2 regions of the Ensifer sp. ENS03 genome follow, and region 2 is predicted to be linked to the other one. Evidence: riboswitches for the same ligand, from Rfam matches in the RefSeq annotation. Region 2 holds a riboswitch; the other holds the start of a gene.
What was found. A riboswitch is a leader RNA that binds a small molecule or an ion and turns the genes downstream of it on or off. The one in region 2 is predicted to bind FMN.
Positions count from the first base shown of each region.

Region 1: linked by a shared signal. The riboswitch ahead of IB263_RS06500 (DMT family transporter) and the one ahead of IB263_RS10565 (6,7-dimethyl-8-ribityllumazine synthase) in region 2 are both predicted to bind FMN.

Region 1 is NZ_JACVAV010000001.1:1,323,949-1,331,509, reverse strand. It holds gene IB263_RS06520 (exonuclease SbcCD subunit D) at 1-67, opposite strand, end outside; gene IB263_RS06515 (methyl-accepting chemotaxis protein) at 447-2,285, shown strand; gene IB263_RS06510 (MarR family winged helix-turn-helix transcriptional regulator) at 2,514-2,990, shown strand; gene IB263_RS06505 (esterase-like activity of phytase family protein) at 3,086-5,293, opposite strand; gene IB263_RS06500 (DMT family transporter) at 5,361-6,275, opposite strand; FMN riboswitch at 6,363-6,545, opposite strand; gene hupB (DNA-binding protein HupB) at 6,670-6,945, opposite strand; gene lon (endopeptidase La) at 7,166-7,561, opposite strand, start outside.
Region 2 is NZ_JACVAV010000002.1:785,107-792,667, forward strand. It holds gene IB263_RS10555 (ABC transporter ATP-binding protein) at 1-429, shown strand, start outside; gene IB263_RS10560 (TfoX/Sxy family protein) at 493-837, shown strand; FMN riboswitch at 1,331-1,480, shown strand; gene IB263_RS10565 (6,7-dimethyl-8-ribityllumazine synthase) at 1,574-2,047, shown strand; gene IB263_RS10570 (low temperature requirement protein A) at 2,396-3,679, opposite strand; gene IB263_RS10575 (RpiB/LacA/LacB family sugar-phosphate isomerase) at 3,891-4,334, opposite strand; gene IB263_RS10580 (triose-phosphate isomerase) at 4,377-5,144, opposite strand; gene IB263_RS10585 (DeoR/GlpR family DNA-binding transcription regulator) at 5,141-5,920, opposite strand; gene IB263_RS10590 (TIM barrel protein) at 6,021-6,959, opposite strand; gene IB263_RS10595 (TIGR01459 family HAD-type hydrolase) at 6,974-7,561, opposite strand, start outside.

The DNA.
Region 1 (7,561 bases), on a different contig from region 2:
TAAGGGCGAGGCTGCGGAGAGGCGAATCGAGATGCAGGTCTGCGGTATGGACGAAACGGAAGGGCATGGCCGACCATGGCCGTCCCGCCACCGCCCGTCAATCAGCCGTCACACGTCATCCACTTGCGAAATGCGCAGGCTACCGGCAAGCATATTTCAGCCTGCTGAAGTAAAGGCGGCGCTAATACAAATGTGGTTGGCGGCGATTGTTAACATCGTCTGTTCAAGACATCGCGGCGCTACCTGCAAATATCAGATTATACTCACTTTAATCGATTAGGGCTTTTGTAACATCTTGTTCGATAGGTTTGCCCCGGCTGCGTTTCAAGCGCGTCCAGGCACCGGAATGATTCCTGCTTCGGCTATCCGCTCCGTCATGACGATCAAGAGCCGGAATGACTTAATTCAAGTACAGTTTTACGGACGGCCGTCCTTCCGGGGGTACCATGTCACGGCTCAAGATTTCCCACACGCTTATTGCCCTTTTCCTCGTGGTCGCCGTTATCGTCTCGGCGCTTGCCGTTTCATCTCTCGGCGGCATCAAGATGATGAACGAGCGCAACAACGAGATCGCCACCACCTGGCTACCGCGCGTCTCGCTTTCACGCGCGCTCGAAACGCAGCTTTCCGATACCCGCATGGCGTTTGCCCGCCATCTGATTTCCCTGACGCCGTTTGAAAAGAAGGCAGCGGAAAAGGTCATCGGTGAGACCGTCGCAGGCTTCAACAAGCTCGCCGACGAATATTCGAGCCTGATGGTCACCGATGCCGACAAGGCGGCGCTCGACAATGTCCGGACTGCCTATCAGGCCTATCTCTCCGTCGCCGAAGGCATGGTCAAGCTCTCCAACAACCTCGAGAACATGAAGGCGCAGAGCGTCTTCAAGGTCGAGATGCGCGAGACCGAAGGCAAGGTCGACGAGGCGATCAAGGAAATGCGGGCGCTGAACCTCGCCGGCGCGGATGCCGCCGTTGCCGCAAGCTCGGCCACGCATGACCAGATCCGCATGATCGAGATCGGCGTCATCGCCCTTGCCGCCGTCATCGTGCTCGGCGCCATCCTCTATGCCGTGCGCGGCATCGCTCGCCCGATCCAGATCATCACCCGCTCGATGGCACGCCTTGCCGAAGGTGACACCGACAGCAGCATCCCCTATGGCGCCCGCAAGGACGAAATCGGCGAGATGGCCCGTGCAGTCGAGGTCTTCCGCCAGGCGGCGATCGCCAATCAGCATCTCGAAGCCGACGCCCAGACACAGCGCGCCAAGGCGGAAGCCGAGCGTCTGCGCGTGACGGAAGAAGCGGAAGCAGCAGCCCAGCGCCGCCTTCAGGAAGCCACCGCCGGTCTTGCGAGCGGCCTGCGCCGCCTTGCTTCGGGCGATCTCGCCTTCCAGCTCAACGAACCCTTCTCGCCCGATTTCGAGCAACTGCGTCACGACCTGAACCAGGCTGTCGCCCAGCTCGCCGACACGCTTGCCGCCGTCTCGTCAGCATCGGGCAACATCGACAGCGGTGCCCGTGAAGTCAGCCAGAGCGCCGACGACCTGTCGCGCCGGACCGAGCAGCAGGCAGCGTCGCTGGAAGAAACGGCGGCAGCACTCGACCAGATCACCGTCAATGTCGGCAATTCGTCAAAGCGCACCCACGAGGCCCGCAGCGTTGCCGGCCAGGCCAACGAAAGTGCCCGCAAGTCTGGCGCGATCGTGTCGGGCGCAGTCGATGCGATGGGCCGCATCGAGCATTCGTCGAGCCAGATCTCCAACATCATCGGCGTCATCGACGAGATCGCTTTCCAGACCAACCTGCTGGCGCTCAACGCCGGCGTCGAAGCAGCGCGTGCCGGTGATGCCGGTAAGGGTTTCGCCGTCGTCGCCCAGGAAGTGCGCGAGCTTGCCCAGCGCTCGGCCAACGCGGCCAAGGAGATCAAGGATCTGATCCGCAACTCCGCCGTTGAAGTCGAAAGCGGCGTCCGTCTCGTGCGCGAAACCGGCGAGGCTCTGCGCACGATCGAAGGCTTCATCGTCACGATCAACCAGCATATGGACGCGATCGCCGTCTCGGCACAGGAACAGTCCGCCGGGCTCTCCGAGGTCAATACGGCAGTCAACCAGATGGACCAGGTCACCCAGCAGAACGCGGCGATGGTCGAGGAAGCCAATGCGGCAAGCGCGACGCTTGCCCAGGAAGCCGGCCGTCTGCGCGAACTGATCGCGCGCTTCACGCTCGCCGAGGCTGGCGGTCACGGCTACGCCCAGTCGACCAACGGCGCGCGCTGGGCCGCCTGATCGCGATCGGAGGCGACGCGCAAGTCGTGTGACGCGCAAACGGTCGCCTGTCGCGAGAATTTCTTGCCACATCGAGTGAAACGGCCGCCAGAAATGGCGGCCGTTTCTTTGTCGGCAATGGAGTTACCGTGAAACGCCGGAGGTTTGTGTCGACAAATGCGGCAATTATAACTATCACTAATGTTACTGCCATTTCACATGGCACCTCATGAAATTCCAGCGACGATCATGAAGAAGACATTTGAAGTTTCCGATAGACTGTTCGAGCTTTACCACCGGGTTCACCGGCTGGTGAACGAATCGATGACCGAGGAAGGCGTGTCGCTGGCGCGCAGCAAGTTCCTCTTCTTCCTCAGCAAGCTCGGCCCCTGTCGTTCGACCGACATCGCCTGCGCGCTGAACTTCGCGCCGCGCACCGTCACCGAAGCGATCGACGGCCTGGAGCGTGACCGCCTGGTCATGCGCAAGCCCGATCCTGAAGACCGGCGCGCCAAGATCGTCTCGATCACCGAAACGGGCCGCGTCGTACTGGAAGCCGCAGAGCACCCGCGCAAGCAGCTGCTCGAGGAGATCTTCTCGGCCCTCGACGACGAAGAACTCGACGCGCTCTTTGATATCGTCGGCAAGCTGGTCGACCGGACGGACGAGATCCGCAAGCGCAAGGATGAGGCCGAAGAGGCAGCGCAGATCGCGATCGCCCGCTAGGAGCGTTCTCGCTCGTCGCAAATCACAAGTGCCGAAACAGAAAGAGGCCGGGACGTCATGTCCCGGCCTCTCCCGTTTTCTCCGGGCGGTAACGCTTACATCGCGTTGATGGCGCCAATGGAGAAGAACAGGGTTTCGCCAGAGGAGTCGTCGACGCCGTCATTGTCGGTGACGACATAGCCGTTGCCGGCGGCATCGACGGTGAAGCCTTCGACCTTGTCGACGACGTAGCCATTCAGCGCCTTCAGTTCCGGAATGAGATCACGAACCTCTTCCTTCTTGACGACGGGCAGTTCACCGCCAAGGGCAGCTGGCTTCAGTTCCGAGAGCGCAACGCGATAGATCTTCTTCAGCTTGGCAGCCTGACCGATCAGGTTGTCGCGCTCGATGACATAGGCATAGTCGCCGTGGACGGAAATTTCCGACAGACCAACCCAGCCGTCACCGGCCTTTTCGAGTGGGTAGCGCACGGCGCCCCATTCTTCGCTCTTCAGGTTGTAGGAGACGAGCTTGACGAAGCCCTTCTCGTCATCCTTCCATTCGCGCTGAACCGCCATCCACAGCGTCTGCTCGTCGCCTTCGCCGACAACGGTGATGCCTTCGAAGCCAAAGCGGGTTTCGCCGGCACGCAGCGCTTCCGGCAGGGCGATTTCCTTCTTGATCTCGCCCTTCTTGTTCACGTGGAAGATCGCGTGGCTGTAGAGCTTGTCGGAGTTGCCTTCCGACGCGAGCCAGAAGCCCCCTTCCCCGTCATTGGCGATGCCTTCGATGTCGAGCTTCTGCGCCGGTGCGCCATCGCGGGTGATGGCGAGCGCTTCGGTGATCAGCGCCGGCTTCTGGGTGGCATCGATGGTGAAGATCGTGGGCTGCGACGAGTAGACCGAATCGTTGACGGCGCGCAGGAAGCCGGGCTTGTCGGCGACGGCGGCGAGACCGGAGAGTGCGCCGAAGCCGATCGGCAAGCCATCCTTCTCGGCGGAGCGGATCTGCGGATAGACCGCTTCGCCCTCGGCACGCTCATAGATCATCACGTGCGAGCGCGCGCCGCCGTCCTCGACGAGATCGACTTCGTTTGCGGTCGCAAAGAGATTGCGCGCGGGGATCGCGACGGCGCCTTCCGGCGAGATGCCCGACGGCAGGAGCTGCAGCAACTCAGGCTCGGCGCCCGTATCCTTGTAGACGCCGACGATCGAGGCACGCTCGGACAGAACGAAGAACAGGTTGTCGTCACCGAACTTCGCCGCTTCCAGGCCCTCGGGCTCAACGCCCTTGGCCGAAGAGCGCTTCTCCGGATAGTGGCCGATGGCGGCGATCGCATGCTCCAAGCTCGCGCCCGATTCGAAGAGCACCTTGCCGGTGGTGTCGAAGATCGTGAAACCGCGCGAACCGCCTTCATAGTCGCCTTCGTTGGCAACGACGATGCGGTGGTCGTCGAGCCACTTCACCGCGTCGGGCTCGCGTTTGCGGCCCGGCTGCTCGTCCTTGAAGGCAATCGCGCCGTTGCGCTTGGTGTCGATGTTCTTGAGGTCGACCGTGCCGGCAGAGAAATGCGTCTTCACCGTTCCCGTCTTGCCGTCGATGATGACGATGTGGTTGTTCTCCTGCAGCGTCAGCGCGATCTCGTCCTTGCCGTTGAAGGAAACGAATTCCGGCTCCGGGTCTTCACCGGCGATTTCGGCAAGACCGGTCAGCGTCACGCGCTTCAGCGAACCGCAATCGGCAACACCATCCTTCAACGACAAGATGACGAGGTCGCCGGCCGGCATCTGCGGGATCTTGCCGTCGTTCAGCTCTTCATCGCGCTCGTTCTCGATGGCGATGGCCGCCAGCGTGCGGTCCTTGTTGACGGCGATCGAATCCGGCTGGCCGCCGAGATCGCAGGTCGCATCGACTTTCTTCGAGGCCAGATCGACGATCGCAAGAAGCCCCGAAGGCTTGACGAAGCTTTCGCGCGTGTTGACCGCGACGAGTGCCTTTGCACCGGCGATGGTGACCGAGGTCGGCTCGCCGTCAAAAGAGACCGTGCCGGCTGCCTTCGGCGCCTTGGCATCGTTGATGTCGATCAGGCCGACGCGCTTGCCGGGGCTGTCGGAATAGACAAGCGTGTTGCCGTCTTCGCTGGCCGTGATGATTTCGGCAGATGTCGGCGCCTTGCGCGCATCGCCTTCCGGCAGGTTATCGGCAACAGCAAAGGATGCAATGCGGTTGAAGACGGGCTCGGCCGCCGCAGGAAATGCTGCGGATGCAAGAAGAACGGCCGCAAGCGCGGTCACGCGCGAAGTGATGGTCATGAAATCCCCCATGTGCGAACACTGAAAACATGGGGGTTCTGCGCGATGCCGATGACAGCCGAATGACAACGCTTGGGTTTTACACCGTTCCGGTTGCAGGCGCGGCGCGCTCGCGCCGCATCTCGTTGCGCATGATGAACAGCGAGGCGCCAAGGATCAGCACTGCGCCGACCCAAAGATATCCTGTCGGCGCGTAACCGAAGACCAGCCAGCCCGCAAAGACGTTAAGCGGCAGCTTCAGATCGTCGAAGGGCTGCACGTAGGCAGCGTCGGCAACAGTATAGGCGAGCGTCAGCAGATATTGTGCGACTACGGTCAGTATCCCGGCGAGCAGCAGGAAGCCGAGTGCTGTCCCATCCGGCATGGTGAAGCCGGCCGAAAGCGCGATGGCGCCGTTGATCGGCGTCAGAAGCACAAGCAGCCATACGGTGATCGTTTCGGGGCGCTCGAGACTTGTGAGGCTCTTGGTGATGAGCGACGAAGCGCCCCACAACAGCGCCGACAGGATCGGCAAAAGGGCGGCCCAGCTGAAGCTGTCCGACCACGGTTCGAGAATAATCATCGCCCCGGCGAAACCGACCGCGGTTGCGGCCCAGCGCGCCGCGCCGACGCGTTCGCCGAGAAACAGGCGGGCGCCGAGGATGATGAAGAACGGCGAGGTCATGACCAGCGCGATCGCCTGCCAGATCGGCACGTGCGCCAGACCGGAGACCCAGGCCCCCACACCGAAGGCGGCCAACACCACGCGCGCGACGTGACGCCAGGGATAGTCGGTGCGCATGGCCGACAGCCCGACGCGTCGCAGAAACGGCAGTGAGAAGAGGAAGGCGAAGGCATATTGCCAGAACGCCATGGCGGTGGCTGGAAAACCGAGCTTCATCGTCAGCCATTGGGTGACGACATTGAGGCCGGCGAAAGCGATCCCGGCCAACACCATGAAGCCGGCTCCGGCCATGGCGCGCGAGGAGGAAAAGCCGAGGGAAGTCTGATTCATGTCATGCACCCTGAAAGCGGACCAAACACAAATCAGGACGCATGAGCGCACGGCACGACGCCGGGCATCCCTGCCCTTCGTGTCAGCGACCATTCTCTTTCATCCGGACTATGACCGTCGGCTCCGGAGTTGCACCGGATCTGCTGACCCTCTCCCCAAAAATCGAGGAAAGGCGCTCGCGGGCTTGGGCCACCTTCGCGCGTCTCCAAGACGCCGCGCTGTCATGCCCTTACCGCCGGTGGGGACTTTCACCCCGCCCTGAGAATGGGCAAGCCCTAGAGCAAATGACGGACACCCGCAAGGGCTGCCCCCAAAATGCGAAAGGGTCCGGCTTGCGCCGAACCCTCGAATACCTGGACTGCCGGCCTCGTGTCCGGCCGCCAAGCAAATCTCATCAGCCGTTGACGGCATCCTTCAGGCCCTTGCCGGCCGTGAACTTCGGCACGTTGCGTGCCGGGATGTCAACTTCCGCACCCGTGGACGGGTTACGGCCCTTCGAGGCTTCGCGGCGCGAAACCGAGAAGTTGCCGAAGCCGACCAGGCGAATGTCGCCGCCGTTCTTCAGCTCAGCCTGGATGGTCTCGAAAACTGCATCAACTGCAGAAGATGCGTCGGTCTTGGAAAGTCCGGCCTTCTCAGCAACGGCAGACACGAGCTCATTTTTGTTCATGTTTCCACCCCTTTCAGATTGGTTCGAAACGACTGTGTTTTAAGGCGCGGCGGCTTGCGCTTCGCCCGCGTCTTGCCTTTCCCAATTGCGCCTAATCCCTTGGAATGCAAGGCTTGCAGGGCGCTTTTACAACAAAAAAGACCGGCCAATGGCCGGTCTTCCCAATTTTTCTGCAAAATGAGCGCCGCGCGAGCCGGCTGCACCCATTTTCAAACCCCCGTCAGTGGGCGACGGAGGAGCCTGCTTCGTCCTGCGAATCAACCGGTGCTACGGTTGCCGGCTCGTTTGCCGGGTCCCAATCGATCGGTTCCGGCATGCGCACCAGAGCGTGTTCGAGCACTTCGCCCACCCGCGAAACCGGGATGATTTCGAGCGCGTTCTTCACGTTGTCCGGGATCTCGGCGAGATCCTTGGCGTTCTCTTCCGGGATCAGCACCTTCTTGATGCCGCCCCGCAGCGCTGCCAGGAGCTTCTCTTTCAGACCGCCGATCGGCAGCACGCGGCCGCGCAGCGTGATCTCGCCGGTCATTGCAACATCCTTGGAGATCGGGATGCCGGTCATGATCGACACGATCGTGGTTGCCATCGCGACGCCGGCCGACGGGCCATCCTTCGG
Region 2 (7,561 bases):
GCCGACCAGATCGGCACCCCCTTCGAGATCTACAACACGCCGTCAACGCGTTTCGTCGCCTCCTTCGTCGGCACGCTCAGCATCATCGAAGGCAAGGTCGCGGACCCGGCCGCGGGTGCCGTCACGATCGGCAACCAGCAGATCGCGCTGAAGGATCCGATTGCCGGCATGAAGGGCGGCGACAGCATTTCGCTGGCGCTTCGTCCCGAAGCGGGCTCGATCGCCGAGGGCGCCACGGGCGACACGTCGCTTGCGGGCGAGGTCGTCTCGACGAGCTTCCTCGGCTCGGTCATCCGCACGCGCCTTCGCGTCGGCGGCGACGTCATCTCCTTCGACATGTTCAACAATCCGGGTGTGGCCCCGCCGGTTTCCGGCGACAACGTCACGCTGCGCTTTGCCGCCAAGGACCTGCTAGTCATTCGCGAATAGTGCTAGCTAAGATGGCGCAGCGTAGTGCTGCGCCATCCGTCGGCCACGAACGAGGATGTGATTATGGCCAAGGCCGAGCCGAGTGCCTTCGTCAGGCATATCCAGGATGAACTCTCCGATCTCGGGCCCGTCCAGATCGACTGCTTCTTCGGCGGCTGGGCCTACCTCGTCGCCGACAAGCGTTTTGCCGTCAGCATCAAGGACCGCCTCTATTTTCGCGTCGACCAGGCGCTGAAGCAGGCACTGGTGGCCGAGAGCTGCCAGCCCTTCACCTATCAGAAAGCCGGAAAGACGGTCGTCGTGCACCGCTTCTACGAAGCCCCGATCGACTGCCTCGACGATCGCGATGCCCTCCTCCATTGGGCCAGACGGGCACTTTCTGCCGAAGACGACGAACTGCGCGCATAACGCCTCACCAAATCCCGAACGCCTTGCCACACATAAACAGTAATGCGATGACGAAGACACACGTGATGGGATACCGGCCAATCGCGGATGCCTCAACAACCCAAAGCTTTAGCTTGAGATGCTCATTGTCGGGTTTCTTCGGGAGTTTTGCCAATCGGAGCGCCTTTGCTGTCACCAAAAGAAAAATTGATGAAGGCTGCTTCTGCTTCGCAGTAACTATGAATCGTCTTGGGTGCGCAAGAGGTTTCTGGCTCGTCATCCCCAGATGAGGGAGCGTTGAAATCTCACGCCTGTTATTCAAGCTTTCCACAGGTGATGCAGCCACCACCGACAGTCAAACAACCCTGCAGATCACCTCGGCTTAGCTAGTACGAAACTGCCGGAAGGAGAATGAGTTTTTCGAGCACCCACCGGACAAGCAAAATTCTGTCGTGATTTCCGGCATTTTCGTCGCACCGTGCGTTTGACCGCGCGCGGTCGCGCTATATAGTCGCGTTGTTCTCAGGGCGGGGCGAAATTCCCCACCGGCGGTAGCGGCCGAAAGGCCGAAGCCCGCGAGCGCCTCAGGGTTTTACCCTGGGGGTCAGCAGATCCGGTCAGATTCCGGAGCCGACGGTCACAGTCCGGATGGAAGAGAGCAAGCAGCAACGTGGGTCCCCGCGACGGGACCTCGCGCGCATGCATGTTCGCCCGACGGGATCATTGGAAAACGCCAAACCCTGAAAGGCTTGAGACCATGACCATTCTTTCCCACCCCGCCGCCAAGATCGCGATCGTTCGTGCCCGCTGGCATGCCGATATCGTCGACCGCTGCGTCGATGCCTTCGTCACGCAATGGACGAAGCTTGGCGGCTCGGCAGCCGACGTCGAGATCTTCGACGTACCCGGCGCGCTCGAAATCCCGCTGCATGCGCAGACGCTGGCCAAGACCGGCCGCTATGCCGCGATCCTCGGCACCGCCTTCGTCGTCGACGGCGGCATCTACCGCCACGATTTCGTCGCCGGCACCGTGCTCGACGGCATGATGCGCGTGCAACTCGACACCAATGTGCCGGTGCTTTCCGCCGTACTGACGCCGCACAATTTCCAGGAAAGCGAACCGCTGATCGCCTTCTTCCGCGAGCACTTCGTTATCAAGGGTACGGAGGCGGCCAACGCCTGCGCCCAGATCCTCGACGCCCGCGCCAAGCTGGCGCTCGTCAACGCCTGATCCGCGAGATGCGGTTGAGGTAGGCTCGCCCCTCATCCGCCCGGTGAGGGGAATGCCCCTCATCCGGCCTGCCGGCCACCTTCTCCCCGCGGGCGGGGAGAAGGACACAAGCGGCACCCTTGTCGCGCAAACTCTTTCCCCGGGGCTACCGAGAACGGCCTTCCACCCGGGTCCATCACAAACTCCGAGGCGGTTCTCGTTCCCTCTCCCCGCCTGCGGGGAGAAGGCTCGCGTGAGGGGGCAGCGGCAGGGGCGAACAGCGCCGAACGCTGCGCTTGAATCAACCTCTGAACCACCTGAATCGGCTCACCAGCTTGAGCCGGCAACGCACTGTTTCGACTCGCAAAATCAATGCGCGGCCTCGTTCTTGCGCAGGCTGCGATCCAGTGCCGCCACGCGGTGCCGGTGCCCCGCCACCTCGTAGCCGACGATGGTGACGACGGGCGCGAGCATCAGGATGATCAGGCACTTGGCCATGTCGAGCCCGGCCATGGCCGCGACCACTGACGCGGCCAGCACCACTGCCGTGCCCGCGAGCAGCCAGAGATGCAACCGCTCCACCTGCTGCATAAGATAGGCGTACATCGCATAGAGCAGCCCGATGTAGCACGCGACGGGCACCGCAACGGTCAGCACCGTTGCGACCGAGCCGATATGCGCCTTGTGCTCGATGTAATAGGCCGCCACATGCAGGCCGGCGCCAGTCGCGACAATCGAGGCGAAGATCGGCATGTGGCCGTAGCCCCAGACGAAGGAGCGTTTTTGACGGTGCCGGTGCAGGATCTCGGCGCTCGGCAGCAGAAAATAGATCCACCACATGCCGAAGGTGAGCCCCGTACCGGCGAGGCAGACGAGCGCGACATCGAGGTTCCAGCCCTGCCCTTCGACCACGGCGGAGATTGAGGCGACCGTGCCGACCACCCCTTCCCCAAGCGCGATGATCGCGAGCAGCCCGTAGCGCTCGGCGATGTGATGGGCATGCCAGGGCGTTCCGCCGTAGCGCATCTCGGCGACATAGGGGCCGACCATCTCGATCGCCGTCAGCCCCACGACCATGACGAAGGTCACCAGCAGCGAGAAATCGAAGAAGATCAGAACGACCCAGCCGAGCTGGGCGAGGCTGATTGCTTTGACATAGGCCATGCAGGCATCCCGTCGTGCCGGGTTCTGCCGGCTGGCGCGCAGCCATTGGAAGAGCATTGCCACCCGCATGACGACATAGCCGAGCACCATGATGCCGTTGTCGAGATGCTCACCCTTGTCGATCGATTCGAACATCGGCGGCAGGCCGATCGCAAGGATCAGCACGCCGAGCATCTGCACCATGGTGACGATGCGGAAGACCCAGTCGTCCGTGTCGTAGGCGGAGGCAAACCAGCTGAAATTGATCCAGGCCCAGCAGATGGAGAAGGTCGCAAGCGCGAAGCCGAAGAGGCCGGAAAAGAAGTGCCCTTCGGCCAGGAAATGAGCAAGCTGCGAAGCCGCCAGGCTAAAGGCGATGACGAAGGTCAGGTCGAACAAGAGTTCGAGCGTCGTCGCCGTCCTGTGATGTTCATGCGTGTCGCGACCGCTCATGCGCGCCACATGGTGGTGCGCGCTTTGATGCGGCTCGGTCGGGGTGGTTTCACTCATGCGGCTACGCCCTTCAATTGACGATCCGCAAGAATATTCAAATATTTGCAGAAGCTTCGTCAAGGCGAAGCGGGAGACCGGACATGAAAACGCCCGGCATCGCTGCCGGGCGCGTCGTCACGATGCCTGAGGGAGGATCAACGGCATCGCGAGATAAGGTAGGCCTTGAACCGGGAACCGGATGCAGACGGCAAGCCGCCCGCCCCTTTCCTCAACCGGCTCTTGCGGCATCCAGGCGATTGATCGCCTCGACATTGCCGGCCGAAGAGCCGTTCGGGTCGAACTCGGACGCGAGCCAGGTGTCGACGATCGACTTTGCAAGCTCCGGACCGATGACGCGGGCGCCCATGGTGATGATCTGGGCGTTGTTCGACTTGGCGGCCCGCTCGGCCGAATAGGTGTCGTGCGTCAGCGCCGCGCGGATGCCCGGCACCTTGTTGGCCGAGATGCATACACCGATGCCGGTACCGCAGAACAGGATGCCGCGGTCATGCTTGCCCTCGACAACCTGCTGCGCCAGGTTCTGTGCGAGGTCCGCATAGAAGCCGGACTGGCTGAGATCCACGACTTCCACGTCGCTGCGGCCACCGAGATGGGCGGCAATGACATCCAGCAGGGGCTTGCCGGCGCTGTCGGCTCCGATTGCAATCTTCATGATTGTTCCTTTCCTTCTTCTTGAGCTGCAACGGCTGGGGGCTCAGATCGCCTTGGCGACACGCTGCAGAATGTCGAGATAGCCAGTGACGTCCCAGGCGGAGCGGCCGATGAAGAGGCCGTCGATATGCGCCTGGGTGATCAGTTCTTCGCAATTGCCGGGATTGACGCTGCCGCCGTAGAGCACCGGCACGCGACGGCCGAGGGCGGCTTCCGCCACCTCTGCGATGCGCTTGTGGCGCTCGTCGGCATAGTCAGCCGTCGCCGGAATGCCGTTGACGCCGATTGCCCAGACCGGCTCGTAGGCCAGCAGGATCGTCGCCTTCTTCGCCGCGCCTTCGAGAAGTGCCAGCGCGCCTTCGACCTGGCGCTTCAGCACCTGATCCGCCTCGCCCGCTTCGCGCTCGGAAAGCGTCTCGCCGATGCAGATCAGCGGCGCCAGACCATGGCGCACGGCGGCTGCCGTCTTCAGGCCGAGGGTGCGGTCAGTCTCGCCGAAATGCTCGCGCCGCTCGCTGTGGCCGAGCTCGACCACATCGAGGTTGCAATCCGCAAGCATCGGCGGCGACACCTCGCCGGTCCAGGCGCCGGCATCGTCCCAATGCATGTTCTGCGCGCCGACCTTGACGCTGGTGCCGGAAAGTCGCGCCTTGACCTCACGCACCGCCGTGAACGGCGGAATGACAAAGCGCTGGATCCGCTCGTCCCGTGATGCGTCGGCAGCCGCCAGGCCGTCGGCAAAGACCATCGCCTCGGCAAGCGTCTTGTTCATCTTCCAGCTGGTGCCGACCCAAAGGCCTGACTTGCTCATGCTTTCTCCTTGAGATTGTCGATCCTGACCAGCCGGATGCCTGCCTCTTCGAGCGGTGCAGCATGTTCGGCCGAAACTTCAGCGCCGGTCAGCACCGCGTCGAAAGAATCGAGCCCGGTCAGGAAATGGAGCGCAGAGCGCCCGAATTTGTCGTGGTCCACTAAGAGGTATTTGCGCTTGGCCGCCTTCACCATCAGGCGCTTGGCCTGCACCACCTCCTGGTCCTGGTGGAAGGCCGTGGTGCCTTCGATGGCAGAACTGGAAAGAAAGGCGATATCGACGCGCAGCGACCGCAGCGCCTCGTCGGTGACGATGCCGAAGAAGCCGTTGAACTTCTTGTTGTATTGGCCGCCGAGCGCGATGACGGTGATGCCCGCAGCACCCGAGAGGCTGGTGATCACGCCGAGATTGTTGGTGATGACCGTCAGCGGCCGGATGTCGCGGATGCAATCGGCGATCGCGCCGGTGGTCGAACTGTCGTCGATGAGGATGCTCTGCCCCGGCTCGATCAGGCTCGCCGCATGTTCGGCGATCCGCCGCTTTTCGGAGATGGCGATCTTCTCGCGGTAGCGGAAATCGCTTTCGAATTGCGGGCTCGACTGGATCGAGGCGCCGCCATGGACCTTGCGCAAGAGGCCCGCCTGCTCGAGGTCGTCGAGGTCGCGATGCACTGTCATCTTGCTGACGCCGAAGCGCAATGAGAGGTCTTCGACGGAGGCCGTTCCGGCCTCCATCAGCACATCCATGATCGCCTGTCGCCTGTCTTCCGGCTTCATCGTCTCGGTCCCGATCACGCGCAGCCTCGACCACGCTCACCGTGAGAAGATAACACCTATTTGTGATATTTCAATTTGCACAACGTGATTTTGTGATCTTTCAGTGTGATTTTCCTGTGCGATTGAAGCCCGTATCGATATGCGGCTCCCAGAATTCGACCGACTCCCGGATCATCTCGACGACGTTGTGGTCCGTCGGCTCGCGTTCGCGGAAGGAAAGCTCCAGGCAGATCTCGTTGTCGGTGCCGCCACCGGCCTTGACTGCGCCGATCAGCTTCTCCGGCGTGATGCGGCCGTCGCGGTTGTAGGCGGCGGTGAACGGCCAATGGCCGCCCTTGTTCATCGAGGATTGCTTGATGTGGATGATCGGCGAGCGCTCAGGGAAAGCCGCCGCCCAGGCATAGGGATCGATGTCGTCGGGGTTGTCGGAGGTGACGTCGCCGTGGTCGATATCGACCATCATCTTCATCGGGATCGGCAAATGGGCTTCGGCGAGCCGCCGGTCGAGCGCACGGCATTCCTCGATCGTGTGGCCGAACTCGCGCCCGACCGACATCGGCTCCCAGAAGACATAGGAGAGCCCCGCCGCCTTGCCGTGCTCGGCAACTTCGCGCCAGCAGTCGATGGCGATCCGCATCATCGCCTCGCGCCGCGACGGGTCGTCGTAATCGCGAAGCGTGAAGATCGCGAACTGCGTGCCCATGCCCGAGGCGCCAAGTTCGGCGGAGATATCGGCGAAGGTCTTGAACCAGTCGACATAGTAGCGCCTGACATCCGGGTCCGGATGGCCGAAATGATTGAGCCGACCATAGGGGCCGGTCATGCCGGAGGTGATCTTCACGCCGGTACGGTCGAGCGCCCGACGAAACTGCCTGACGGTCTTGGCGATCGTTGCCGCCGGCCAGCCGGGATTGACGAACTCGTGGGTGAGCTGGACGTAGCCGATGCGGATCTTCTCGGCGATCGTGTCGATCAGGTCGTCAGGCTCGGCGAAGCGGTTGACCAGCGGATTGGTGTTGAGCGACAGCGTGAAGGCCACGACCTTACTCCCGGCTACCAGAGAAATTTCGGAAGGATGAAATCGGGGTTGGCGCCGTGTTCGGCAAAGAGCTTGCGGCGCTCCGCGTCCGAGGCGCGCTCCAGGATCCCCGTCGTCACCAGTATCGAGTGAAGTCCCGCGCTCGCGGCACCGGCAATGTCATGCTCGATGCTGTCGCCGATCGCGCAGACACGCGCCGGATTCGGATGGCCGAGGAATTCCAGCGCGGCTGCATAGATGTCGGCAAAGGGCTTGCCGATCCAGCGCACACCGCCGCCAAGCTCTTCGTAGAGCTCGGCGATACGCCCGGCGCCGAAGGCGGTACCTTCCTTGGTCAGCATCACCTTGTCCGGATTGGTGCACAGGCAGGGCACGCCGCGTCTGGCGGCCGGCGCCAAAAGCGCCTCGTAGTGGGAAAGCGGATGGACATCGCCCTCGCTCGCGGCGAGCAGCACGAAATCGGCATCGGCACCACTGGTCGTGCGTTCGAGGTCTAACCCCGTCAGCGGCGAGAGGTCACCGTCGCGACTGATCACCAGGCACTTGCGCCGCCCACCGGTGGCACCCTCGCCCTCCCGCCTGAGAATCTGCCAGGCGACCTC